Regions from separate parts of the Wansuia hejianensis genome, predicted to be linked through region 3. Evidence: riboswitches for the same ligand, from Rfam matches in the RefSeq annotation. Region 3 holds a riboswitch; each other region holds the start of a gene.

Region 1 (3,111 bases), 820 kb from region 3:
TAAGGCTCACTCATTTCTTCCAGCATAGCCGCACGTATCCGCCGGATATAAGAGGCCGCCATGCCCAGCGCCAGCGTGACAGCAGGCATGATCAAATGCTTCATGCTTTCTGATCCTCCCACCGGTAGGACATGCAGCTTCACAGCAAACAAATAGATCAACAGCAGGGCAATCCAAAAGCTGGGCATGGCCTCTCCGATAAAAGCCAGAAACCTGATGATATAATCTGCAATTCTATTATGGTAAACTGCCGAAAGGATGCCCAGCGGCAGCGCAATGACAAGCATAAGCAGAAAAGAGGAACAGGCCAGCTTTATTGTATTCGGAAGTTTCCTCGCCAGGATTTCCGAAACCGGCTGCCCATATTTAACCGAATCCCCAAAATCTCCATGCAGCACGCCTCCCAGCCAGTTCTTATACTGAACCGCCAGAGGCTGATCCAACCCGTATTCTTCCTTAATTTTGCCGATTACCTCCGGATCGCTCCCCGCACCCATGCTTTCCAGCATCTGCTGAGCCGGATCTGACGGCAGAATGTTGGTCAGACAAAAAGTAAGCACAGACAGCCCAAATAATATGATAATTAACGCTGCCATACGCTTCATGATATACCGCAGCAATTCCCTGCCTCCTCTCCTGTATGCCGGTGTATGGACATATTACTTCTGCTTTTTTGCGGAAATTCTGAAAGATACAGGCAGCTGCCGCCCTATTCTGCCGTTGTAGTAATGGATTTCTGTATGGATCTCCTCATAACCAAGCCCTATTAACTGCTCCAGATCCCAATCTGGCCGCTGTCTTTTGCTCAGGGGAAGTGATTCCGCTATTTTTTCCATGACTGAATAGTCTACCTTAGCTTCGTTGTGCCTGTCATGGCATCCTGCCGGCCTGAAACGCTGCTGTTCCTCCCGGGCAGATGCGTACCTCCCGTCATATAGGTGCAGATAAAAGTTCCCGTCCGAAACCATAAGCACCCCTTCCGGTTTTAATACCCGATAAAGCTCTCTGTAGGCCTTCACCGGTTCCTCCAGGTTCCAGAACAGATTCCTGCTCACAACAGCATCAAAGGTATTATCCGGAAAATGAAGCTCCTGAACATTCATCTGAAAAACATCCGCCTCCAGTTCCCTCTTTTTCAACGCTTCCTTTATCTGCTCAACCATGCCCTGGCTGTAATCCACAGCAGTGACCCGGCATCCGTACTCTGCAAGCAAAACCGTATAAAATCCGGCTCCCGCGCCGCAATCCAGCACCCGGACTGCCTTCCCCTCCTCCGGATGGGGCAATATCCCTGAAAAATACTCTATCCACTGTCCCGCTTCCGGAGATTCCAGCTCCTCCCTGCTTATTTCCGAAAAATCCCCTGATCTGGCATTCCAATATTCCTGAATCTCCTTTTGGCAACTCATACATTCCTCCTGTAATAAAATATCCCTCGCAAATTAACCACCCGCAAAATCATTTACAAAAAAAGGACATGTCCACAGACATATCCTTTTTAAACGTTCAGGTTTTTCCATACTCATAAAAACACAAAAGCATTCCGGCTTTTGCAAAAAAGAATTTTCTTAGCTGTGGCTCGCAGCTTGAAAATAACAGATAAAACCGGTATTCTGGCTTGAGCCTCCTCACGTAGTCCCGCCTTCCCAGTCCCCCGGTGGCTTATTGAGACACGCTCCACTCTCACAGCAACGGCATTGCACAGGATTTACACCTGTTTCCCTATCGCCAGAAAGCCAACAGCTTTCTGCGAAACTGCAATCTCTTGCAGGCATTTTATCCGCTTATCACTTTATGTAATTGTCATTTAGTCCCATTCGGTACATTAATAGTAACACAACCCTCAAAACTTGTCAACAAATTATGATTTTGTTCCGAAGTCCGGATATCTATCCAAAGATCCGCCGCAAAACCATGATTGTTTTTCTTTAGTTGCTGTGCTAATCTAATATTGTAAATTACTCAGACACCAAAGGAGTTTTACTCATGGACATAAATCTAAAGGACCGCATCACTGTTTACTGGGATATTCGGGCGACCAGTTATGGCCAAATGCGGCATAAGCATCTTCACGGAAGGGAATTTCAATTCTGGCAGGCTGAAATGAAAGCTGTTCTGCCTTCCTCCGACCGGCCGTTAAAGGTTCTGGATGTCGGTACAGCCACCGGTTTTATGGCAATCGTATGCGCTTCCCTGGGGCATAAGGTAACAGCTGTAGATATCTCCCGTCACATGCTTCAGCGGGCGCGGGCAGCTGCGTCTGAATTTGGTTATTCTCTGACCTTTCTCCAGATGGACGCCCACCAGATGGATTTTCCCAGTGGTTCTTTCGATGTGGTCATCTGCCGCAACACTATATGGACTGTGTTGGACCCCCGGCGAGTCTATATGGAAATCTTCCGGGTGCTGAAACCAGGCGGCTGCTTCTTTAACTGTGACGCCGATTATGGAAGAGATGCTTTCAAGGGGCTTGGGGCAACACCGGATGAGAAAGCCCTTTTTGCTGAATGCCATGCCTACACTTCTCTCCTTCCGATCAGTTACGTCCAACGGCCGGAATGGGATATCGCCACGCTCCGGAATCTGGGATTTGTACATTGTGAATGTATCAGAAATATAAGCGGCAGATTAAACCCCCATGGCAGTTCGAAGTCCTCTGACAGTCATCCGCTGTTTTCTATTTTTACTGTGAAGCCCGCCTGCCCTGAGGAATTGGAGGACACAGATTATGATTTTCAGTTATTTAAGGCGCATAATCAGCTGTTCTACCGGGAACAGAGGCAATTTGGCAACAATAAAGATACCGAGTATCTGATTCTGGACCTGCTCATGTATCAGCCGGAGGGCCTGCGGCCCAGCGATCTGAGCGAATATATTTTCATCCCTAAACAGACGGTCACACGGATACTGGCACAGCTGGCAGCGAAAGGCTATATCCGCCAAATGCCCAATCCCAGAGACCGCCGCAGTATGCTCCTGACGCTGACCCCTGAGGGACAGAAGCAGCACCGCCGCGAGGAACAAGCTCTGGAAGTCCGCTATGCCAAGGTTCTCAGCAGTTTCCCGTCCCAGAAGCTGTCACAGCTCAATCAGCTTTATATGGAATTTTTA
Region 2 (3,111 bases), 1.4 Mb from region 3:
CTCAAGCTTTCCGGGAAATCGAATGTCCCTAAGACCTGCACATCCTGAAAACACTTCACTATCCAATAGCCTCATACCACATGCTTTTCGAAATATTACTGTCTGCAGCCTTTTGTTGTTCTGAAATGCTCCTGACTGTATTTTATAAAGAGAAGATGGAAAGTGAAGCTTTTTCAGCTTGCTGCAGCCACTGAAGGCTCTCTTGTCAATTTTTCTCAAATTCTCCAAACGGACAGTATTCAGGGAAGTACATCCCATAAAAGCCTCTTCACCGATCTGCCGGATATTTTCCAGATTAGCAGCCTGAATCCGAATATTATTTTTCATCGCATATTTTACAATTTTAGTATCCTGGCTGTCCATCGAAAACACTTTTTCTCTTAATGCTTTTTTCCCTGCCGCTTTGCTGCAGCGGCTTATCACCATTACACCCTCCATCTCAAATCCCTCCCTCAGGTAGCCCACATCTTTAGGATTAATCTTCAGCACAGGCAATGCACGTGATCACTGCCCAAAACTCATATGGCAAAAAAGGGTACAAAAAAGAAACGTCCTCTTGCCTTAGACATTTTCAAAGCTCACAGTGTGCATATCACCCACGTTTTGTGTTCTGGCTTTGGTTCACCCGCAGAATGCGCCTTCCCAGAATTTCTTGACCCCAGTGGCATTTGTGCATTCCTTGTCCCCATTCACAGCTCGGAAGATGAGTCGCTTTACAACGTTTCCTTTAAACAGAGATAACTCTCTGACCGTGGTGCAGCACTGCCCGCTCTTATTCAGATGCGGAGTATATGATTTTATTTTTTGCAATAAGAACAGCCGTTAAGCAAATATTATTCCAGGGCCTGCAAAGCTGCCTTTTATTACAGATAATCACTGCAAGTACAAAGAGCCCGGCTTGCCGGACTCCCGCGCCGGAGCGCTGCCGCCTCAGCGGCCATATTTCCTTAGCGCGCGTGTGCATCCCCCGGAAGGTTTTATTTCATAGGAGGAACTTTCCTATGAAACAAAAAAACTTCTCCTAAATTGGAGAAGCTCTGCTAAATTCAGTCTGTGCGTACTTCTCCTACACCGATCATATCCTCCTATCGATGTATTCTTAGAGAAAACAGTAGGTAATTGTGGGCTTTCCACACAATCGGGATCCCTCCCGTATGGCTCCGTAATTTCACCGGATTCCCTATTATCGCCTTCCGCCGGCAGACTGTATCCTGTTATTATTCAATTGCAAAAGATCAAAATATCAAACTTTTGATCTTATTTATGATACCTTCATTTTATTAGAAAGTCAAGAATATTGTGAAATAATTGTGTATTGAATTTTTGTAAAACCGGATGGGCCTGCGTTTACAGCTTGACAATCAAACATTTTGCCGATATACTAAAGTCAATTAAATGCAATGAGGTGTCTGTGTTTCATTCCACAGGATAATAGGGAAGCCGGGTTAGAATCCCGCACGGTCACGCCGCTGTAATTGCGTAGTCTTTGCCACATATGTCACTGGGCAACCGGGAAGACGGTAAAGATGATGATGCATGAGTCAGAAGACCTACCCATTGTATGTAATTATGCCATTGTTACGTGCGATGACAAGGCGTAAGACAGCCCGTTTCCGGCTGTCTGGGCCCATCTAAATCCAAGCAGTCAGATGCGGCTTTTTTTGTGCGCAAATTGCGTGCCGCCGGAAGAATGGAGCCGGCTCAGAATGAAAGGAGAAATGTATGAGCAAGAAACAAAAGAAACTCGTTGTACTGGCCGCCGCCCTGGCCCTCTGCTTCGGCATTGTGCCTGCTGCCAATGCCATGCACATTATGGAGGGATACCTGCCGCCGTCCTACTGTATCCTCTGGGGAGTAATCTGTATTCCCTTTTTACTGGCAGGATTTTTTAAGATTAACAAGACGGTGAAGGAAAACCGGAGAGCCCTGACGCTGATCGCAATATCCGGGGCGTTCATCTTTGTTATTTCTTCATTGAAGATCCCGTCAGTAACCGGGAGCTGCTCTCATATGACCGGAACCGGGCTCGGGGCAATTCTCTTCGGACCGGCTACCGTCAGCGTTTTGGGAATCATTGTCCTGCTGTTCCAGGCGATCCTGCTGGCACACGGCGGACTGACCACCCTCGGCGCCAACTGCTTTTCTATGGCAATTGCCGGACCCCTGGTATCCTTCGGTATCTACGCTGTCTGCAGAAAATGCAAGGCGAACCGCAGAATCAGCGTATTTCTGGCTGCCGCCATCGGTGATCTTTTTACATACTGTGTAACCGCCTTCCAGCTGGCAATCGCCCATCCTTCAGAGGCGGGCGGCGTCGGTGCATCCTTTGGAAAATTCCTTGCCGTCTTTGCACCCACCCAGGTGCCGCTGGCAGTGATCGAAGGCATCCTGACCGTTGTAATCATCATCGCCATGGAGTCCTTCGCAGCGAAGGAACTGAAGTCCATCGGCTTTATGAAGGAGGCAGCAGAATGAGTAAGAATAAAAAGACTGTAATCATCTTATTAATAGTAGCCGCTTTAATTGCCATCATCCCGTTTTTCGCTCTGAGAGGCGCCGAATTCGGCGGTTCCGATGACGCCGGAAGCCAGGTTGTGGAAGAAATGTCTCCTGGTTACGAACCATGGTTTACCCCGGTTCTGGAATCAGCCATCGGCGGAGAGCTTCCCGGTGAGATCGAAAGCCTTCTCTTCTGCGTGCAGACCGGCCTGGGAGTGGGGATTCTCTGTTTCTTCATCGGCAGATTTTATGAACGCAAGAAGCTCGGCAAAGTGAGCGAGGAACTATAGGCAAGCTGTATAGAACTCCAGAGGAATTCATTCCATGATAGTGATCGATAAACTATGTTACAACTCTAAATTAAGGTATGTGAACGCCGGTGAGAAATTTGCTTTCGCGCTGATCACACTCTGTATGTGTATCATCAGCCGTTCGATTCTCATGGCTGTTCTCGTCCTTATAGTGAACGGGATTCTGACAGTCGGAAAGGGCGGAATCCCGTTCTTCCGTTACTGGAAGCTGCTGATGATCCCCCTGGTATTCCTTCTGTTGTCCACTCTCGCAATACTCATCAACTTCTCAAAAACACCGCTGGACGCTTATGCGATTCCA
Region 3 (3,111 bases):
TCCGACAGATCCGCATCAATATACAAAATAATATTTATGGTTCCTGGTTTTACTTGATAAGATGCCTCAGACTTTTCATGCCAGGTCGCCGGGTCGCCGATCCGCCCGGCATTATTTTTAATACCTCCGGTCACTATGGCTGTCACAGAAAAATCTTCGTATGACATCGTCTGAACAGACACATTGTCCATACTGGCAGCCGTAGACAGCCCCGAACAGTGTTCCGGGTCCAGACCCAGATCCTCCAAAGCCAGGATATCCATGTGTTCCCGGTAGGTATCCGCCCGCATAGTGCAGGCCATACCCGGACCCGGATTGCCGTCATTATTAAATACAGCCCGCAGGTCTGTACGGTATCCTCCATTGTTCGGTCCGGTACTCAGCACCTTGCGCTTCCCTTTAAAACAAACAACCAGTGATTTTTTATAATGATGTACTTCGTCTCCACCAGGTAATTGAAATATTTTCATGATTTTATTCCCTTTCAATCTCTTACACTCCATCAACCATTACTCCAAGGGCCTCACACTGTCTCAGCAGCTTTTCCTCATGCTCCTCCCTGTCGCTGGTAATCAGTTCATAAGTCAGATAATCCGGTGCAACTGCCTCTATAATTTCACGGACTCTTGGCGTGGTAAAGGGGAAATGCCCGTCAATCTGAAATACATGTTCATAACAGGCGCTTACCCGCTCTTTGTGTGTCTTAGGCATTTCATCCCTTTTTTTCAGCAAATCTTTAACATACTGCCCGGTCAGGCTCTGATTCAAATGTATTCCTTTCATATAGGGGATCATATCACTGTGCGCACGCACCATATCCAGGATATAATCAACAGCTTCTTCCTGTGCCGCAAGCTCCAGATTCGTATGCATCAAATGTCCCGTATCCAGCATGATCCCTTTTTTAGGATAATGGATCTGATCCAGAAGCCGCCTGGTAATCTCAGGCCTGGTAAGAGTCAACCCTGGCCACCAGAGATTTTCCATTAAAAAATCAAATTCATAACCCTTTCCATCCAGCAAGTCGTTCACCAGTTCCGCAGTGTAATCCACTACCTCTTCATCCGTGTGACTGAAAGTGTATGTAAAAAGCTCTGTCATTTTCACATCACTAACATGAAATACAACATAAGAAGCCCCCAGTCTCCTGGCCGTCTCCAAATCTTCGGTCAGAGGTTTTATCATCCCTTCCCGCTCCAGACTGCCAAATACCTCCTCTGCCTGCTTCAGCGTGTCATATTCCGCTTCCAGTGCAGCCATGTCTCCTTTCCACAGGTCAATCCATTCATTAAAAAACCTCAGATGAACTCCTACAATATCTTCTGACGGAAAAAAATCCAGCTTCCCGCCAATACAATGCATCAGTTCAAAACCATCACAGCAGAACCTGCGCACGAAATCAGCAGCATCTTGTCCATCCTTGTAACGGTCTGTATCAAAACTGCAATCCGTAATGTTAATCATCTTTTTCATCTGTCCCGTACTCCTGTACCACTGTTTTTTCCGCTCCTGCTCATAGTTTCCCGCTCAAACACCTCTGGCCCCCACAGGGCATACATTATGGGGTGCCCTGCGTTTTTCCCAGCAGGAACAACTTTCTTCTGTGCAGTTATCTGCAAAAAAAAAGCTCCCGCTCAGGGAGGATAACAATTAAAGTGGGGAGAATGACTTCGGCGCCCGATCGCTGTCAAGCGGAAAACCGGACCATCATTCGTTGCGGAGGAAAATGATGCGGTATAAACAGTGTACCCGACTCCGAAGTATCTCACCCTGCCGTTTAAACGGTGCATAAATCCCGCTCGAAGGTTCCCGGCTGAGTGAATACTCTATCAGGCATTCCATATCTGATGGATAGATGGAAAACTTTGCTCGGAAGCTTCAACCTTATACGGAACAAGCAGGTTTCCTGGCTTACAGATCATCGCGTGACGCCCCTTCTCATATGTAAAAACATACAATGGATAACCGCGTCGTACTCCCTGATTACAGTGACCGGATCGCTCGGGTTTCTCACCCAATTCCCTTTTCACCGACATGATTCTCATGCAGATGCACTTGCAACGTTGATATGGAATTTATACACAACATAATATTACCATCAGACATACTCTCTGTCAAGACATCTCATGTATTTTTTATGGACACAAAGAATCCACTTATAGTTAAATTATGGTTTTATGGCGAGAGGATGATAGATACCCGCTGCTTTTCTGGCTGTTCCAGACGGTACAACGGCTCTCGCCAGCAAGCTGGCGCGCCCCTGTTCCGCCCCGTCTCCCGCCAGCCTTTCGTCCGGGTATCCAAACACCTCCCCTCTCACCGGCCAATATTTTATTTCATTTTTTTCTTCCGAACGCCCATGACAACGGCTCCGGCCCCGCACATGAGGACTAATGCGCTCCAGACAAGCAGGGAGGTTCTGTCAGAGGTGTTTACGGAGGAGGAGGTTTTCTTCCCTGAGGTCAGCGCCGCTGCAGGCATCACCGAGGGACTCACAGACGGTATCTGTGCCTGACCGCCGCTTTCGGCCTGTCCGGGTCCGCCCTGCTCCGCTTTACCGGTTGTGACAGCCAGTATGGCCATATCGCTGCGTCCCACCGGGCTGACGGCGTACATTTTAACCGTATAGGTGGTTTCTTCTTCTAAGCCTTCAAGGTATGCGGAAGTATCCTGACCTCCGCGCTCATAAGTTTTCACCAGCTGTTCACCGGCATATACAACAATACTGTAATTCTCCGGAGCCGGACAGTTATCGGCAGCGGAGGCGGCTGCCCAGTTCAGCTGGATACCCTGGTTTCTCACCATAACGGACACGTTTGGCCTCTCAGGGACCTGCAGCTGAGCTGTCAGTTTACCAAACATATTTACGCCTGTCACAGTAACCGTATTTGAAATCAGACTCTCTGCAGGCACTCCTGTCAGTGTCTGGCTTTTTTCACCGCTGCTCCAGCTGTATTCATATTCTGCGTCCTCCGGGCCATCCTTAACACGGACAGTCATGCTATAGGCGCCGCTGTTTTCTTTTTCAACTGTAATAACGGCAGTTCCCTCTATTTCTGTCATGCCTGTCAGCTCCAGATACTGCTCTTTAAGCGCAGAGTACGCTGACTG
Region 4 (3,111 bases), 1.4 Mb from region 3:
CTGATTTGACGGTCAGCGCAGGCCAGGCAGGCGAGCTGTATTATCTGGTGCAGGCAGCAGACGCGGAGGCGCCGGACGCTGACAGGATTCAGAGTGAAGGCCTGAAGACAGAGGCAGCGGCAGGAAGCAACCGATTGGCTTTAACAGGGTTGTCCAGAGACGCGATGAAGGTGTATATGGTCCTGAAAACAGAAAACGATGGTGTCTCTGCCGTCTGCAGCGCCGATATTCCCACGTCCGTGATGTTGGGAGATTTGAATGAGGACGGGGAAGTGGATATCACAGACGTCGTACAGCTGCTTGACCGGGTGGCGGCCGGGGAAGCGGTTGAACTGTCAATTGGCGATATGAACGGTGATGGAGAAGTAGATATCACAGATGTGGTACAGCTGCTTGACCAGGTAGCGGCCGGAGAAAAATGACAAGTCCGGACTGTGATTTATAAATGTTTACAGGGGGAGCGGCGGCACTGAAGGGTCTGCTGCCCCCTCAATTTTATGAACGGGACCCGTACACCCCGGCAGGTTTAGAACACGAAAATAGCATTGACAAAAAAGAAGATATCGTTTATTATTGAAATGAACAGTTGACAAGAGAATATGGATCGTTTGTACAGTTGTGGAATGGATAGACATTCATTCCGGGAAGGCCGGTGAGAGTCCGGCGCGGTTTATCTCCGCTGTAATAAGGACGAAAGCTGTCATAACCACTGGGGAACCGGGAAGGGACGGCGAGTAGGTTTGTACTTTAAGCCAGAATACAAGCAACTGGAGATCATAGGGCAAATATCCGAAAGCATAGCGGAGATTTGTTTTTTTGTGTGTTTTCTTGAAAATATAATATGAAACAGCCGCGCATAAGCGTTAAAAGGAAAGCCGGTCAGATCCCGGTGCCGTGCAGGAGATTCAGCCTGACCGAGCGGACAGCCCGCCGCACCTACTGTCTCATGAAGAACGTGAAAATCGTTTTAGTCATGGGGAGAAGTGCGGCTGTATGTTGGATATATGTAAAAAGCCTCTCTTCGGAGAGGCTTTTTTGTATGGCAAGGCCATATGGGAAGAAAGCTGATGATGTGGAGAGGGGCAGACTGTCCCGGCTGCACATCAAATCTTAAAGTGCGTAAGACAGGAAACGGAGGACAGGAAAAGGATGAGGCGACAAAGGTATCAAAGATTGCTTGCGGGAGCGCTTGCCATGCTGACCGTTGTATCGGTGCTTTTCTGGAAGCCTTCAGACGTGTTTGCAGAAGCCGGATCAGATGGGGAAGCTGAAACGGTTCTGCTGGAGGGGATTACGCTGAACCGCTCCAGTCTCGTAATGAAAACCGGGGAGCAAAAAGCGCTTTTGGCTGCACTTCTGCCGGAAGACACCTCAGAGAATCCGGAAATTGTCTGGAGTACGGACGACCCCGCAGTTGCCCAGGTATCTGGAAATGGGCTGGAAGCGGTTGTGACGGCTCCCAGAGGTGCAGGAGGAACAGCAGTAATAACTGTGTCGGCAGGAGGGTTTACCGCTGCCTGCCCGGTGCTGGTAACTGTTCAGGACCCAATGCTGGAGAGTGCGTTGTTCATGCAGAACAGCTCAGGAAGTAACCGATATGAACTGAGGGAAAGCGCTATAGGGGAGCAGGAATACATACTGCGGATCCCCGAAAACACCAATGTGGTTTACGTAAGGCCTCAGCTTAGAGATGATGTGACGGAGGAAGCAAAGATTACCGCATATTTCACAGATGTCTACAGCGGGGAGGAGGTTTCCGTAGACCTGCCGGTTGACGAGACAACTTCACTGTCCAGCAGCACGGCGGGCCGGCTGATTCGGGCTTATGATACGGAACCGAAGGAACTGGTGATTGATGTAGTTTATGGGGAGCAGAAGGAAACGTACCTGTTCCATATTGTCAGAGGCTCTTACCTGGGTGACCTGAAGCTGACAGACGAAAAGGGAGAGCCACTGGCTTTTACGCCTGATTTTAAAAAGAACGTGTTTGAATACTCTGTACACGTACCCTCTTCCCAGTCGCAGATACAGATACACATGACGCCGGCTGAAGAGAGCAGCACAGAACTGACTGTAAACGGTGAGGCGGCTGAAGGCGGAAATTATACGCTGCCGCTTGCAGGCGCGAAGGTCATCGCGGTGCTGCGGGCGGGTGACGGAGTGCAGTCGGTGCCTTATGAATATGTGCTGACAGTGTATGTGGATGAAATATGTTATCTGACCGTTGATACGGAACCAGCGGACGCGGTGTTTGCCGTCTATGATGAGAATAAAGTACAGATCGACCCGGTAGACGGACGCTATGAACTGATTAAAGGAGGAACGTATACTTATACCGTTTCTGCGCAGGAATACCAGACTCAGAATGGAAGTTTTGTCATGGAAGGGGACGAAGAGAAGAGCTTCAGCCTGGAGAAAATTTCAGAGAGTCAGTTTGAAGAACTGGATGCGGAGTGGGGCGGCTATTGGAAAAACGCAGACAACCAGAACATCACAGATGCTCCCACACCTTCATCCCTGGACAATGCAGAGGTTCGCTGGAAGCAGCAGTATGGCTCCAATGCGGATTACAGCAACAGCGTGAGCGACGGTATACTGGTGGAAAATTATATTTGTTGTTTCTGCGGAGAGACCCTGATGTATCTTGACCGAGCCACTGGTGAAATGATCCGGAGTGTCAAAATGGCTGCAAAAGGAAACAGTTCCTTTAATAAGCCGCTCTATGCGGCAGGTATGCTTTTTGTTCCGCTCAATGATGGAAAGGTACAGGCATTTAATGCAAGCACGCTGGAATCTGTATGGGTTTATGTGGATACAGTCGGCGGAAATGCAGCCACAGCGCTCCGGTATGATTCAGGCTATCTGTACGCCGGTTTTGCGGATGGCAACCTGGTCTGCATTTCAACGGCGGATGAGGAGCCTGAACAGGCAGAGGAAGAAAAATCTGCAGTCTGGAGAAAGTATGATAAAGGAGGCTATTACCGGACAGGCGTCTATACAGGAGAGAAATATCTTTACGCCTGCGGCCGTTCAGGAAGCCTCTATTGTCTGGATAAGAAAACCGGAGAGACGGTACAGAAGCTGGCGTTGCCAGCAGAAGCCGGGGCGCCC

What was found. Region 3 has a riboswitch for cobalamin ahead of H9Q79_RS15535 (TIM barrel protein). Riboswitches for the same ligand answer to the same signal wherever they lie in the genome.
Region 1: linked by a shared signal. The riboswitch ahead of H9Q79_RS01215 (class I SAM-dependent methyltransferase) and the one ahead of H9Q79_RS15535 (TIM barrel protein) in region 3 are both predicted to bind cobalamin.
Region 2: linked by a shared signal. The riboswitch ahead of H9Q79_RS03970 (energy-coupling factor ABC transporter permease) and the one ahead of H9Q79_RS15535 (TIM barrel protein) in region 3 are both predicted to bind cobalamin.
Region 4: linked by a shared signal. The riboswitch ahead of H9Q79_RS04030 (cadherin-like beta sandwich domain-containing protein) and the one ahead of H9Q79_RS15535 (TIM barrel protein) in region 3 are both predicted to bind cobalamin.

Annotation. Positions count from the first base shown of each region.
Region 1 is NZ_CP060635.1:265,377-268,487, reverse strand. It holds gene nikB (nickel ABC transporter permease) at 1-620, opposite strand, end outside; gene H9Q79_RS01215 (class I SAM-dependent methyltransferase) at 660-1,409, opposite strand; cobalamin riboswitch at 1,587-1,763, opposite strand; gene H9Q79_RS01210 (methyltransferase domain-containing protein) at 1,987-3,111, shown strand, end outside.
Region 2 is NZ_CP060635.1:846,466-849,576, reverse strand. It holds gene H9Q79_RS03975 (leucine-rich repeat domain-containing protein) at 1-438, opposite strand, end outside; cobalamin riboswitch at 584-769, opposite strand; cobalamin riboswitch at 1,386-1,572, shown strand; gene H9Q79_RS03970 (energy-coupling factor ABC transporter permease) at 1,723-2,475, shown strand; gene H9Q79_RS03965 (energy-coupling factor ABC transporter substrate-binding protein) at 2,472-2,789, shown strand; gene cbiQ (cobalt ECF transporter T component CbiQ) at 2,824-3,111, shown strand, end outside.
Region 3 is NZ_CP060635.1:3,392,641-3,395,751, reverse strand. It holds gene H9Q79_RS15540 (adenosylcobinamide amidohydrolase) at 1-503, opposite strand, end outside; gene H9Q79_RS15535 (TIM barrel protein) at 493-1,473, opposite strand; cobalamin riboswitch at 1,880-2,074, opposite strand; gene H9Q79_RS15530 (hypothetical protein) at 2,168-2,308, opposite strand; gene H9Q79_RS15525 (DUF3783 domain-containing protein) at 2,332-3,111, opposite strand, start outside.
Region 4 is NZ_CP060635.1:864,685-867,795, forward strand. It holds gene H9Q79_RS04025 (cadherin-like beta sandwich domain-containing protein) at 1-422, shown strand, start outside; cobalamin riboswitch at 600-783, shown strand; gene H9Q79_RS04030 (cadherin-like beta sandwich domain-containing protein) at 1,150-3,111, shown strand, end outside.